4 regions of the Paenibacillus germinis genome follow, and region 3 is predicted to be linked to each of the others. Evidence: riboswitches for the same ligand, from Rfam matches in the RefSeq annotation. Region 3 holds a riboswitch; each other region holds the start of a gene.

Region 1 (3,398 bases), on a different contig from region 3:
CATTTCTTCATTATAGGCTAAAAACCATAAAATTTCGATAAAAATCGCAATATTTCGCGCAAAAAAAGAACATCTGCCTTCTATGCTTTCATTCGAAAGATTCATAGAAAACAAATGTTCGATAATTTAATCCTTTTTCATCACACGGCTTATTTACAGAACTCTTTTGGCTCCCACATATCTGGATCCCCAGTATGAACTGGCGAGACTATCTATCCTTACACCTCTAGACGTTGTCGCCGAAATGAATTGATCATTTCCCAGATAAATACCAACGTGATTTACACTGCCTGCTGCAAAAAACACAAGATCCCCAACCTTCAAGTCCGTAACCCTGGTTCCTGCTTCATCGTACATTTGGACCGAAGTTCTGGGTAGATCAATGCCTTTAGCTTCGTACAAATAGCGCACAAATCCGGAACAATCAAACCCTCCGGGTGTTGTGCCTCCCCAAACGTATGGCGTCCCCATGAACGTATTTGCTGTTTGTACGATTTGATCAGACACGGATGGTTTAGCTACCGCTGCTACCTTTGGAGCTGGTGCTGGTGGCGGTGCAATCCAGGCTGGCTTGTGCGACTTGCCATCGACATTCACAATCGCGATACGATTCGCTTCATTCCACTCAATCGGAGAACCGAATGTTTCAGTGATGAATCGCAAGGGTACATACGTATTACCTTGATAAAGCGTCGGACTGCTTTCCAGACTAATCTTCTTGCTGTTCACAATCGCTTGCTTCTCGTCGGTTGTCAGTTGAATCGTCTGCTGCTTGTTGATCAACGTGACCACGATGTCGCTTTCTTGCTTCGCCCAGCCTACTTGATAACCCAATTTCTCAGATAGTACTCGCAGTGGAACTTGCAGCGTTCCTGCGTTGTCAATAAATGGCTGTACTTCCGGGAACTGAATCAACTCATCGTTGACCTGGACTTTCACAGTGGATGTAGATGATGCGGCTTGAACCGAGGGAGCGGAAAACAGAGATACTGCCGCACAAACAAGTGCGCATGAACAAATAAAGCTTTTTGTAAAAAGTTTCAAAAATTGTTCCTCCTTGAAGCCTCCGAGGTTAGTTGACGGGTTCGGGAAGAGGTTTCCCTAGCGCGCTCAGTTTATTAAACAGCTGAGCATTCATTCACCCCAAATAAAGAAGTCCCCCGTACCAGAGCTTTTGCTGCTCCGAGATTCGGCATTTTTTGTCTATGTTAGACTAGCATAGTTGGTCTATTAGTTTCAACTTTTGTATAGTGGTAATTGTTTCCACGGGATAGCCTCACGTATTAATTGCTTATCGTTTCAACTTCGGCTGCGAGCACATATTTGATCTTCTTGATTTTGCTGTAGACAGTTGTCGTACGATGTTTGTCTGCTGTGGAAATGACCAACTGAATTTGTTGGTTCTCGTTCAAGTCCTTAATTTTGATATGTTTCACCTTCATGTATTCTTCGCTGATTTGATCGATAAGTGTGGACATGTCCCCTTCAGGACTGAAAATAATATTGATCGCCAAGTCCTTCTCCCTCAGCTTTTGTGGGCCAAGCAGCTTGATAAAAATCGGAAACAGATTGATAGCGAAAATAATAAGAATAACAGCCAAAGTCGCCTCTTGATAAAATCCTGCTCCCGTTGCGATGCCAAGAGCGGAAGCCGCCCATACCAATGCCGCGGTCGTAAGTCCAGAAATAATCTCATTACTTCGTCTTAAAATAACGCCAGCCCCAATAAAGCCTACCCCGCTAATGATTTGAGCCGCTAGCCTCATAGGATCCATATTCGTATATCCAGGGATGGAGTACTTTTGAACGGCTCCTATCGATACAATAGTGATTAAGCAGCTAGCCACCGAAATCACCATACTCGTTTTCATACCCAATGGTTTATGCTTGAGTTGACGGTCAATCCCAATCAACAGACCTAATAACAGCGCCATCCCTAGTTTCTCCAAAACAAGAAGACTCATTTCATGTCCCCATTCCTAAAGATAAAATGAAAGGTAAAGCCCCGGAAACCGGGGCTTCGCATAGAAATTTTTCACTTGGAATCCTGCGTTTGCAACAAATCTTTTAATCTTCCAGGGAAGTCCGTAATAATACCCGAAACCCCAAACCCGGTTAGATGCAGCAGATCATTTACTTCATTTGCTGTATAAGGGTAGACATAAAGCCCGCTCTCAGTCGCCTTCAGCACATCCTCGGCATCCAACATTTGAAAGTAAGGATGAAGCGAGTACACCTCCACATCAAAACTGCGTGCGTATGCGGTAGGATCAAGCAATTTGGATTGATACAAAAGACCGATCTTGGCTTCCGATTCCATTTGTTTGATCCTTCTGACACACTTATGGTCGAAAGACGAAACGATGACATTATTCAATCGGTTACGTCTGCGCAGAAATTCAACAAGCTTATGCTCCATTCTGCCGTCATACGAGTTTTTGATTTCCACGTTAATCATGATGGAATCGGGTACTAGATCAAAGACTTCGTCCAAAGTAGGCACGGTCTCCCCTTTGAACTCATCGCCAAACCAAAGACCAGCATCATAGGTTTTGATTTCCGATAAGCTTTTCTTCGCTATCAGGCCTTTTCCGTTTGTAGTCCGGTTTAACGTCATATCATGGCACACGACGATTTCCTCGTCAGCGGTCAAATGAACGTCAAGCTCAATCCCTTCACATCCCTGGCTTAATCCGAGCCGGAAGGCAGCAAGCGTATTTTCTGGGGCCATTCCTTTGGCCCCGCGATGTGCAATAATCATTGGTTTATTACTAAGCATTCCTGTTTCCTTTCCGGCTAGTGAACTCAAGCCTTTTCATATCATTATTTGACTGTTTTGTTGTAAGTTTGAATCTTCGAAGTGATCTCTTTTTCCGCTGCATCCAATGCTTCCTTCGGAGTTTTCTTGTTGTTGAGCACTTCTTCGATCGCCCCTTCAACAATTTGTCTTGCTTCAGGGAATACACCCATTACCGCTCCCTGCGTTGCTGTGTTCAACTTCGTTTGGTGCAGTTGATCAATCGCTGTCTGGAACTGAGGGAACTTTTTCAGGTTTTCCTTTACAATGTCTTCGTCATAGGCTTTTTTGGTAATCGGGAAGTACCCCGTATTGACGTGCCAGTAAGCCTGCTCCTTAGGTGTTGTCAAAAATTTGATGAAATCCCAAGTGGATTTCTGCTCATCATCTGGGCGGTTATTCATGACCCATAAGCTGGCTCCACCGACAATAACACCGCCTTCTTTCGCATCTGCCGGTTTCGGCAAGAAGCTGGTCCCCACTTCGAATTTGCCGCTGGCGCTGTCAACAAGCCCCTTAAGTGCCGCTGTGGATTCCAGAATCATACCGACCTGACCTGCGGAAAATGCTTTTTTGGAATCGTCTGTTTTGCGTCCCAGAT
Region 2 (3,398 bases), on a different contig from region 3:
AGCTCTCGGTTGCGATCCTCGTTAACATCGGAGTCAACTTCTAACCCCTCTACGAGGAATCCGTCTTCACGATTCTGTTTTCGATTGATATCATCAGGTGTATTCACGTTAAGTTTCCCTCCTAAACATTCTTATCATAACGCTCCTCCATCCTTGTAAGGATTAATCTGCATAGATAGGGAACGATTTATACAAAATCTCTAATGCCCAGAAGTAAATTTAAGGCCGAGAACGCCAACTAGGATCAGAATCATGAACAAGATCCTTGTTAAACTAATGGGTTCATCTAGAAAGAGGGTGCCGATTATAATCGCGCCGACAGCACCAATTCCGGTCCAAGCCGCGTATGCTGTGCCTATAGGGAGAGTTTTTGTTGCTACCGCTAAAAAATAGAAACTTACAATCATCCCTGCGATCGTGACGAGGGAAGGAACTAAACGTGTAAAACCATTCGAAAATTTCAACGAGATCGCCCAAAGTACCTCAAATACACCTGCAATAACGAGATATAACCATGCCATGATGAATCACTCCTCTTAAATTTCTTATACGTACCTATTATGCCGCAAAAAAGGAAAAAGCCTGGAAGTTATATCGCTAAAGCGATATGACTCCCGGGCTTTTTCCCCTCCGTGACCACAGCGTATTCGCTGCGTGTTTCCCCTCGGACCAGTCTGACGATGAACGCCACGGAACCCTAGAAAACAATATGCCGTTATTATAGAACGGCTAACATACGATGTCAAGTTACAAGATTTGCAAATGAATAAAAGCCCTGAAAGCTGCTCTTTCGAGCGGGGCTTGTCCGGGCTTTATTCATGAGTCTTGCAGAGTTTACTTGGATTCAGCAGTTAGTTGATTGTAGATATCATCCCACAGAACTCGTCTGGCTGATACATACCGCTTCGCGTAATAAGATTGGCTAAGTTTGCTTTTCACTATACCTTCATCGGAAGCAGAGTGAATGAATTCACCGTTTCCAAGATAGATACCAACGTGAGAAATGCCATTGCCGCCGCTTGTGTCAAAGAACACAAGATCACCTTTACGAAGATCTTTTTTGTCAACCCAGAAGCCTTCTTTATTTTGAGATGATGAGCTATGAGGAAGATCAATGCCGAATTTGTCGAAAACGTATGAGGTAAAACCAGAGCAATCAAAGCCCTTTGTGGTTGTTCCTGCCGTTCTGTACGGAATTCCGAGCAATCCGTCAACCGTTTCATCCAAAGTGGATTGGGCCGCTGACACGCTTCCTAAACCGATACTCAAAAACAAAACAAGGCTAAAAACAAGAGCAACAATCTTTTTCAACTGCTTGTCTCCTTCCGGTGCCTACGAGGTTAGCTGGAGGGTTCGGTTGAAGGTTCCCTATGATCCCTGTCTTGCAAGATCAATTCACCCGGTGTGGTTCCCCCGTTTCCCCAAGAAATGAGGAATTCGGCATGAAATATTTGGTTTTTTTTGATGCTAGTCCTTGTAATTCGTCATAAACATTTAAAATCCTCCTTTTCTATGAGTCTACTCATTAAAATATGCAAGTTTATTAGGGAAATAAACAAAAAAAAGCCCCTTTTGCAAGGGGGGAGAAGAAAATGTGCTAATTTCAGCTTATTTATATGCACTTAGCCGTTCATTTTGGCAGATAGAAGCTGATATTGGGAAGTTATGGCCCACATTTGGAAGAAAATGTGGAAAAGCGGAAAGAGCTGATAAATGATTAGTGCTACCAGACCTGCCCAAATGTAAGTTGCAGTGACTGTGACCCCTGCCAATAGTCCTGAGGCGATTAGGAGGATAAGTGCAAGCCCGATAATAGGAAGCAAAGAGCGAACGAAAGTGATGACGGTGGATAAAATGCCAAGTTTGGCAGCAATCGCGAACTGCACGTACATAAAAAGAAGATGTAAGAGAAAGCCATAGACGAGCATGCCGAGAAGCCAAGGCAGTAATTGGAGGGCCGCTTGCTCATACGATGTGGTATGTGCGAATTGTTTTTGCGCTTTAGGAAACAGCCATATGAGCGGCAGCAAAGAAAGCGAGATTCGAACGACATATGCGATTAGGAATGGGAGCATAAGCTCCTTTATGCCTCGGAAAAAGCGATAGCCGGCATTTTGCTGGGAATGGGTCAGCGAGTAGTAGACGCCGCTATTCAATATTGGAGTGAGCAGCATGCGAACAACAAGTAGAGCAGCCAGCCACCAAAGGTAGGAATGGCTAAGATCGGTTTTGACAAGTTGGAACTGTCCTTCAGCTAGAAATAGCTGCAGCGCTTGCTTCGGTTGCTCGCCACCAGGATAGCGGTGCATGAGAGGGACGAGAACACCCTGTACAAGCTTATACAGCAGGATGCCCCAGCCCATCTGATACAGGAACAAGACGATCGTGGCGAAAGGTTGCCGTAAAGCCGCCCTGAAGCCAGACTTGATATAAGTTGCCACAGTTGTCCCTCCTAAGAGTTTTCCGTAGGAAAACTTTCTTCGTAAGCATGTGCACTAGAGTTTTGCTTTAGCCGCTTACCAGGCGACCCAGCCGAAAATGGCTTGCAGGAATTGAATGAGACCGAGATTTAGGCGGATTTTCCACTTGGTATTCACTTGCGTTTGCATAAAATTATTAATATGTTTATTTTCCAGCACGAGCGAGTAATTAGGATCAATTCGAACCCAGTCTACAGGAGTCTTGTGGGTTAGTTTGAATTCGATACTGCTTTCTTTCCCGTCCCATGTTTTATCAAGCACTGTGCCGTCAGAGAAATGGAACTGGATCGGCACCTCGGGCGAATTGCCGCCTCGTTTGGAGATGAGAACGGCACTTTCGTAGGACTCTGCCCCTTTGCTGCCCACGGATTTGACGCGAATGCTCTCCACGGTGTAGTCCATCATCATGGCGCCATATACATATTGATTAAAGAAATCATCCCACTTCGTTTTGCTCACTTCTTCGACAACGTTCTGAAAGTCCTTTGTAGAAGGGTGTTTAAATTCCCAACGTTGGAAATAAGTGCGCATAATGCGGTCCATCGTTTTGCTGCCAACCTGCTTCTCAATGGCTTTAAGCACGAGCTTACCTCGTGTGTACACATTCTCTGCGTATTGATCATGTCCCGTATAGGCCCACGAGTTCTGCTGTAGAGTATGTGGAGATGTAATAAAGCTGGATTCGACAGGTAAATTAGGGGACACCCCGTACTCCGCTTCCATGACTTTATCCTCCGCATAGGAGGTAAAGCCCTCATCCAGCCAAGCTTCTTCGAATTCATTGCTCGCTACGAGTCCGTAGAAGAACTGATGTCCAATCTCGTGAACAACGACACGTTCTAGCTCTAGATCTGGTTTCTTGTCGCTAGCATCCCACGACGTTACCAAAGTTGGATATTCCATACCGCCAACACCATT
Region 3 (3,398 bases):
GTATAATAGAGCCAATCCCCTACGATATTCATAGACTTGGCATTATCATCCGCCAGCTTCACTTCTCCACTGCCGTCCTTTTTCACTTTCACGAGCCGATTCGGACCTTCATAATTATTATCAGGATTCATGTAGATCCAATCCCCTTGAACCGCAACCTGGCCGCCATTCACAAGATTCAAATCATCGGTTTGCTTCGTTTGGGTATTCGATGTTCCCCCGCATGATTCGATCCCGAATCCGCGTCCTGCGTCCCAGCTTGTGCTCCACCCAAACACATCATGTGTGAATCTCCATGTCATCGGGAAATAAGTAATGTCCCGGTAAAACAGCACTGGATACGGTTCTTCTGAATTTATAATCGATTGTCCGTTCACTTTGACCGGGAACGGGAGAAGCGCAGCCTTTTGCCTTCCGTCATTGGAATTGACTTGCGGCGACAGGTTTTGCTTTAGAGGCACGCAGGTGTCATTCTTTTGCATCGATAATCCGTTAACGGCGTCCCATTGAACAGACATTCCAAGGGCGGAAGTATTGTTCCACGTCATGGGAAAATACGTGATATCCTTATAAACCAGCAGAGGATACTCGCTGTGACTCACATCCATGGCTGTGCCGTTCACGGTAACGGGAAAAAGGGGATAATTCACTTTTAAATCCGATGAAGAAGACGCTTGTGATACCTGCGGCAGCCCTGATGAGGAGAAACCTATGACGATCGCGCTGAGGCAAAGACTTATCTTTATAAACATAGAAAACTCTCCTATCTCCTCAACTGGTATCGATGAGACCTGACACGAAGAAAAGGTAAAACTAAAAGCTGCCAATTACCACTACTCACTCTGAATGTTACGTTTAAAATTAGACGGAGTAGACAAGAAATAAGTTTCTCTTCCTATTTGCAATTTTTCTTCAGAACCACTTACACCCAAATACTACATTAAAAAAAACTGTAAAGTCCGTCTTCAAAGTATTCATATTCCTTTTTATTTAAAATCTTAATTCCATATCCTTCAAAGAAAGTATGAATCCCCGATTCAGTCTCAATAGCGTTAGGCTTGGGGCGAATTGCCAAAGATATATCATATCTTGGGTCGCCAAACGCTCCTCCACTCCAGTCAATAATACTTATTATTTTCCCATCACGAACTAATACATTATCAATAGTGAAGTCTCCATGAATTAGTGTGCTTTTCAATGGTTGGGGCTTGTTGTTCTTCAATTGTTCTAATAACTCTGCAGTTCCATCTACCGAGAAATGTTTAAGATTATATTCCGCATGTACTAACATGTCATCCAACCAAATCGTATCTCTAATTAATTCCTTGGGGCATGGAGTTGAGTGAATTTGTGACAAGGTTAAACCAAAATTGAATATCATTTCATGCTTCTTATCCGTATTTTTCTCTTTATTTAATACATGTCTTAAAGTTTCCCCCTCAAAAAATTGCAGCAATGCCCAAGACTGATTCTCACTTTTTTGTTGCACAATCTGATAAACAGAGGGAATAGGTAACTTCGTGTTATGTAGACTATATAGCACATCAATTTCTTTAGATAACCAGGAACAATATTGTTCACCTTTTGCTCTTTTTATAACAAAACAACCTCGTGAACTTTCAATTATTGCTACATCAGATGTATGACCCTGTCTTGGAAATCTGATTTCTTTAATGGCACCTAAATAATCATTTATTTCATTGGGTATTTCGTCTAAATTGATTGGATACATTAATGACACCTCAACCCTTCCCCAAATTTCACTTAGAACATTCATTCGCTTCATTCTATTACAAATTACTTAATATGGAAATATAATTGAAAATGAGGGCACATTTCTATTTACTGTAGTTAGTTATATATGCTCATAACCGAGAGGTGAATTCAAAAAACGAAAAAACCAGCAACAAATAGTTGCTGGTTTTACTTAAAATATTCTGCTGACAAATGTTGCTACGTTAGTTGCTAATGAATTCCTGTACCCATTCGCCGTTGTAAAAAGCAACACCGATTTGGGTGAAGTTAGGACTTAGAATGTTTTGACGATGACCCGTGCTGTTCATCCAAGCTTTCATGACAGCTTCAGGCGTTTGTTGACCTTTTGCAATGTTTTCACCTGCGTAGGAATAGCGAATGCCGTATGTGCTCATCATATCAAAAGGCGACCCATAAGTCGGCGAGGTATGATCGAAATAACCATTGTTGTACATATCCTTCGCTTTGTCCAAAGCCATGGTGGTAAGTGCGCTATTGCTGGTTAATGGACGCAGTCCAGCCTTTGATCGTTCTTGGTTAACTAAGTTAACGACTTGGCTAGCAAAAGTTGTTTGGGATGGCGCAGTCGTAACTGGCGTTTTAGTACCTGCATTTGTACTCGTACTGCCAGGAATGTTGAGGCTCATACCAGACCAAATCACGTTCGGGTTGGCAACCTGAGGGTTTGCCTTAATAAGCGAAGATAGGCTTATGCCATACTTCTGGGATATTAACCACATTGTATCATTACCTGATACCGTATGGGTTGCTGGTGCGGCCATTGCCGCGCTCGAACCTACGAGGACGCTCAATCCTATTGCGCCGGTAACCACAAGCTTTTTGTAACGTTTCAAAATAAACCTCTCCTTTTTGCGGCCTGCGAGGTTAGCTGTCGGATTCGGATCAAAGAGTAATCACCCGGCCGCTGTCGCGGCTTCACCCCAAATAATGGGTCCCCCGTGCTTCACATGAAACTTCGGCCTTCTGAGTTATTTGATCCATATGGATCTCACAAATTGTAACATGTGAAATCATAGAGAACATGACTCAAAATTTTCCAACAATATTTTGCAAGCGGTATCAGCCGTTACTTTTAGACCAAAATATTAGCTCATTAATCCCAAATTCGTGGCCGATCGATTCCAGCCGTTCGCATATAATCCAACAGTTGCCCGGTGTGAACGGATTCGTGGTATGCGATCCTCATTAACATATCTCCTAAAGTTCGAACATACCCTACGTCACTTCGATTAATTTTAATATTTGACAAATCCTCAGGGGTGAACGATTTAACGGTATTCAAGAATTGTTCTCTGTACATTTGTGCGAATATCAGTTCATCCTCCACCGAAGAAAATTCCCGATTGTCAAAAGGAGAATCGTATGAAGACAAACTTCCACTGTTAAGAATTGCAAGATGATAATAATGCTCGCTGTCCAATATGTGCCGGATCATTTCTTTAATGCTTAAGGCTTGGGCATCAGGCCTCCAATCCAGCATAGTTAGAGGAATAACGCTCCACACTTTAATACTTCTACGTCGGACTTCTTCCAAGTTCAATATAACAAGATCTGTTCCGTTAATGATTAACACTCCTTTAAACTTCTCAATAATTCATGCCTAGTTGTTTTATAATTGTGCT
Region 4 (3,398 bases), on a different contig from region 3:
GTATTTGTTATTCATTATCCATTCTTGCTATTCACGAAAACGAATACGTACTTTGCCGGTTACGCACAATCAAAAAAGCCTTTCAAGTGAATATAATCCACTTTAAAAGGCTTATTAATTGGTTCCACTTATTAATTTCTAGTCTCTTTTTTATTATGTGCTGGCAGCCTCTTAAGCTTAATCGCTCTCGGCAGAGCTGTTCCGAAATTCGAGCTGAACGGCTTCAGACGGCGTGTTTGTATGAAATAGTTTGACAACTTTGTCGTTGCCACCCCATTCATACACTTCGCAACTCGATCCCGTACCTACACATTTTCCAAGCATCGTTTCCGGTCGCCCCCCTCGTAACATTCCACCACACTTTATTTCATTATACCGGAAAATATGTCACATTTAGTTATTGATATAGCGTTCGAAAATGTAACCGAAATCCTTGACCTTTAACTCAGAGTGCTTATTCTTCAACCAATTGTAGGTAGATTCGTTGATTGCATCGAATTGGGCTACAGGGGAAGTAGTTTGAGTTGTGATACGGCCTGTCGCTTCCTTAGCAATAACTACGCTTTGCTTCGCGTAACCAAACAAGTCCTCGTTATGTGCTACCGTCTCGGAAATCTTAATTAAGGCTTTATACAAGTCTTTGATCTGCTCAATTTGCTTCTTGTCCACATCAATCGAGAAGTTGACGTCACCGATAATGAACTTGATCTCGACGTCAAGATCGATAGTTCCTGCAGTTTCCAAATACACTTTGGAAATTGCATTTGTGTGGTAGCTGTAACGTTTCAGCATACGCTTGCTGCTAATAGCACTATCTCCATCAAGGTGGATTAGGGCAAGGTTGGTAAAGCAGTATTCGTCTTTCTTCGACTTAATGATGAAGAAAATCTTCTCGCCATCCTCATGCATGACATAATCATCTGAATCTACTTTGTCGAAATCACTCGGACTAATTACCTTACCGATATCACTTAAACCTAATGCATCTGCCGCAAACTTCTTGAACAATGGAATCATCCTCTCATTTTGGAAATAAGGATAAGTCGGTATCCAACTCGGGATTTAGAAAAACCGATCCTTAGTGTTACCCTATTATACATTAATGGTAGATTTTACATAAGTAGTTGGATTGCAGTGATTAGAGTGATATGATTCCTGATTATTTCAAGGCTCTTATTCTATTCTCAAATTACAAGTCACAATAGGCGATAGCATTAAAACTTTCCGGACCGATCCGAATTGGCTGCGTGCTGTTAGAACTTACAAACGCGGAATATTGGCTTACAACGAAGACCTTGATGAAACTGCCGGATAAGAGAGTCATAGATCACCGACTAATGCAATACTAAAAAGCAGCTTCTTCGCAGAGGCTGCTTTTTAATTTTGTTTTTCGGCTAGAAACCATCATATAATACTGCTTCTGATGTACTCTCTGAGACAAGGATACGGACCACCAAAAATATGAGCCATGGTTACGATAAATTTATGATGTTCCTCCCAAATTTTCGGGGAAATGCCGACGCGATTGGCTAGTAATTGTTGAACTGCTAATTCACTTTCCGAACTTAGTTGGTTTAGCAAGTCATTGTTTTGTCCGACTGTTTTGCTTATTTCCAATAAAGCCTGTGTTTCGACACCTGATGGCCGATACGCCAAATTCGAAAATTGAATGTCAAACTCCTCCAGCCGTCGCTTTAAGTGAAGAATCTCATCTTGACGTTGTACAGAAGTGTTTGATCTTTTCAATTGAAAAAGCTTCTTCACCTCTTTGGTAACTCTCTTAATAAACATGTCTAATTCCTCCTTTTTTCTCTTGAACGAAAAAAGGAAGCGAGGGAATAGAGTCCTAAAATATAAAGGACACTTTTAATATTTCTATCATTTTCTTTCCACGCTGACGAAGTTAGCTGACGGATTCGGGTTGAAAGCTAACCCTAACACTTAAAAAGTGTACTCACCCCAGAAAACTTGGTTCCCCCGCTTCTTTAATCTAAAGAATTAAGCGTAGTATGATTCATTCTTATTTTATCAATTTACCCCAATACATATCTAGAAACAATAGTAATATTTACTTATATTTTTTATGTCATCAGTCTTGTACCTAGTAACGGAGCATGGATGTCATGTTATTTTATTTCATACCAAATGAGCACTTGATTAACACATCTAGGTAAGCTTACATGACATGTAAATTTTAATTGCTCAATTGCCCAGGATAAGGTAAAACTATACTATTAGACATTTTTAATATAACTGATTGTGAAGGTGGATGAGGTTGTGATTGTTCAAGTGGATAATGAGGTAGTTGCAAGGGAATATGTACATGTCGTTTACGAAACCGTAGTCAAACGTAATCCTTATGAGTATGAGTTCCATCAAGCTGTGAAGGAGATTTTAGAGTCGCTGATCCCGGTTCTCTCAAAGCATCCGAAGTATATGAAATCAGGTATTCTTGAGCGGATCGTGGAACCAGAGCGCTTAATCACTTTCCGCGTGCCATGGGTAGATGACCAAGGGATTACGCAAGTTAATCGTGGTTTTCGTGTTCAATTTAACAGTGCGATTGGGCCGTACAAGGGTGGGTTGCGTTTTCATCCCTCCGTTAACGCTAGCATTATTAAATTTCTTGGATTCGAGCAAACTTTCAAAAACTCCCTTACAGGCCAGCCGATCGGCGGCGGTAAAGGCGGTTCCGATTTCGATCCTAAAGGAAAGTCCGATAATGAAATCATGCGCTTTACTCAAAGTTTCATGACAGAGCTCTATAAATATATGGGTCCGGACACTGATGTTCCGGCAGGAGACATTGGCGTAGGCGCACGCGAAATTGGTTACATGTTCGGTCAGTACAAGAGAATTCGCGGTGCTCACGAGGCTGGTGTACTGACAGGAAAAGGGATCATCTATGGAGGCAGCTTGGGACGTACCGAAGCGACTGGGTATGGATGTGTTTACTTTGTGAATGAAATGCTGCAATCCAAGGGCCTTAGCTTCGAGGGCAGCACCGTAGTAGTTTCCGGCTCCGGCAATGTGGCCATATATTCCATGCAAAAGGCGATACAGCTAGGCGCTAAGGTCGTTGCTTGCAGCGACTCCAATGGCTATATCTATGATAAAAAAGGGATCTGCCTAGACACGATTCGACGGTTGAAGGAAGTTGAGAGAAAGAGAATCAGCGAGTATGTAAAGGAGCATCCGACCGCAACCTATCATGAGGGTTGTAACGACATATGGTCCGTCCCATGCGACATTGCGCTTCCTAGCGCAACACAGAACGAGATTAATGAGGATGCGGCGAAGATCCTTGTAAGCAACGGAGTAATAGCGGTGGGGGAAGGCGCGAATATGCCATCTACCTTGGAAGCGATTGATGTATTCCTGCAGGCAGGTGTGCTTTT

What was found. A riboswitch is a leader RNA that binds a small molecule or an ion and turns the genes downstream of it on or off. The one in region 3 is predicted to bind cyclic di-AMP.
Region 1: it holds a riboswitch for cyclic di-AMP, as region 3 does, so the genes downstream of both, GC102_RS26910 (C40 family peptidase) here and GC102_RS09740 (CAP domain-containing protein) in region 3, are expected to answer to the same signal.
Region 2: it holds a riboswitch for cyclic di-AMP, as region 3 does, so the genes downstream of both, GC102_RS32770 (C40 family peptidase) here and GC102_RS09740 (CAP domain-containing protein) in region 3, are expected to answer to the same signal.
Region 4: it holds a riboswitch for cyclic di-AMP, as region 3 does, so the genes downstream of both, GC102_RS06770 (hypothetical protein) here and GC102_RS09740 (CAP domain-containing protein) in region 3, are expected to answer to the same signal.

Annotation. Positions count from the first base shown of each region.
Region 1 covers NZ_WHOC01000144.1:62,320-65,717, forward strand. The annotation lists gene GC102_RS26910 (C40 family peptidase) at 154-1,044, opposite strand; cyclic di-AMP (ydaO/yuaA leader) riboswitch at 1,047-1,205, opposite strand; gene GC102_RS26915 (MgtC/SapB family protein) at 1,284-1,964, opposite strand; gene GC102_RS26920 (glycerophosphodiester phosphodiesterase) at 2,036-2,779, opposite strand; gene GC102_RS26925 (ABC transporter substrate-binding protein) at 2,824-3,398, opposite strand, start outside.
Region 2 covers NZ_WHOC01000168.1:26,273-29,670, reverse strand. The annotation lists gene GC102_RS32780 (hypothetical protein) at 1-107, opposite strand, end outside; gene sugE (quaternary ammonium compound efflux SMR transporter SugE) at 201-521, opposite strand; guanidine-I (ykkC/yxkD leader) riboswitch at 610-712, opposite strand; gene GC102_RS32770 (C40 family peptidase) at 835-1,311, opposite strand; cyclic di-AMP (ydaO/yuaA leader) riboswitch at 1,315-1,453, opposite strand; gene GC102_RS32765 (hypothetical protein) at 1,623-2,441, opposite strand; gene GC102_RS32760 (M1 family metallopeptidase) at 2,517-3,398, opposite strand, start outside.
Region 3 covers NZ_WHOC01000047.1:23,595-26,992, forward strand. The annotation lists gene GC102_RS09730 (DUF5050 domain-containing protein) at 1-752, opposite strand, end outside; gene GC102_RS09735 (phosphotransferase family protein) at 941-1,732, opposite strand; gene GC102_RS09740 (CAP domain-containing protein) at 1,959-2,609, opposite strand; cyclic di-AMP (ydaO/yuaA leader) riboswitch at 2,615-2,747, opposite strand; gene GC102_RS09745 (DinB family protein) at 2,870-3,340, opposite strand.
Region 4 covers NZ_WHOC01000028.1:222,384-225,781, reverse strand. The annotation lists gene GC102_RS06775 (PH domain-containing protein) at 394-1,008, opposite strand; gene GC102_RS06770 (hypothetical protein) at 1,405-1,791, opposite strand; cyclic di-AMP (ydaO/yuaA leader) riboswitch at 1,879-2,015, opposite strand; gene gdhA (NADP-specific glutamate dehydrogenase) at 2,278-3,398, shown strand, end outside.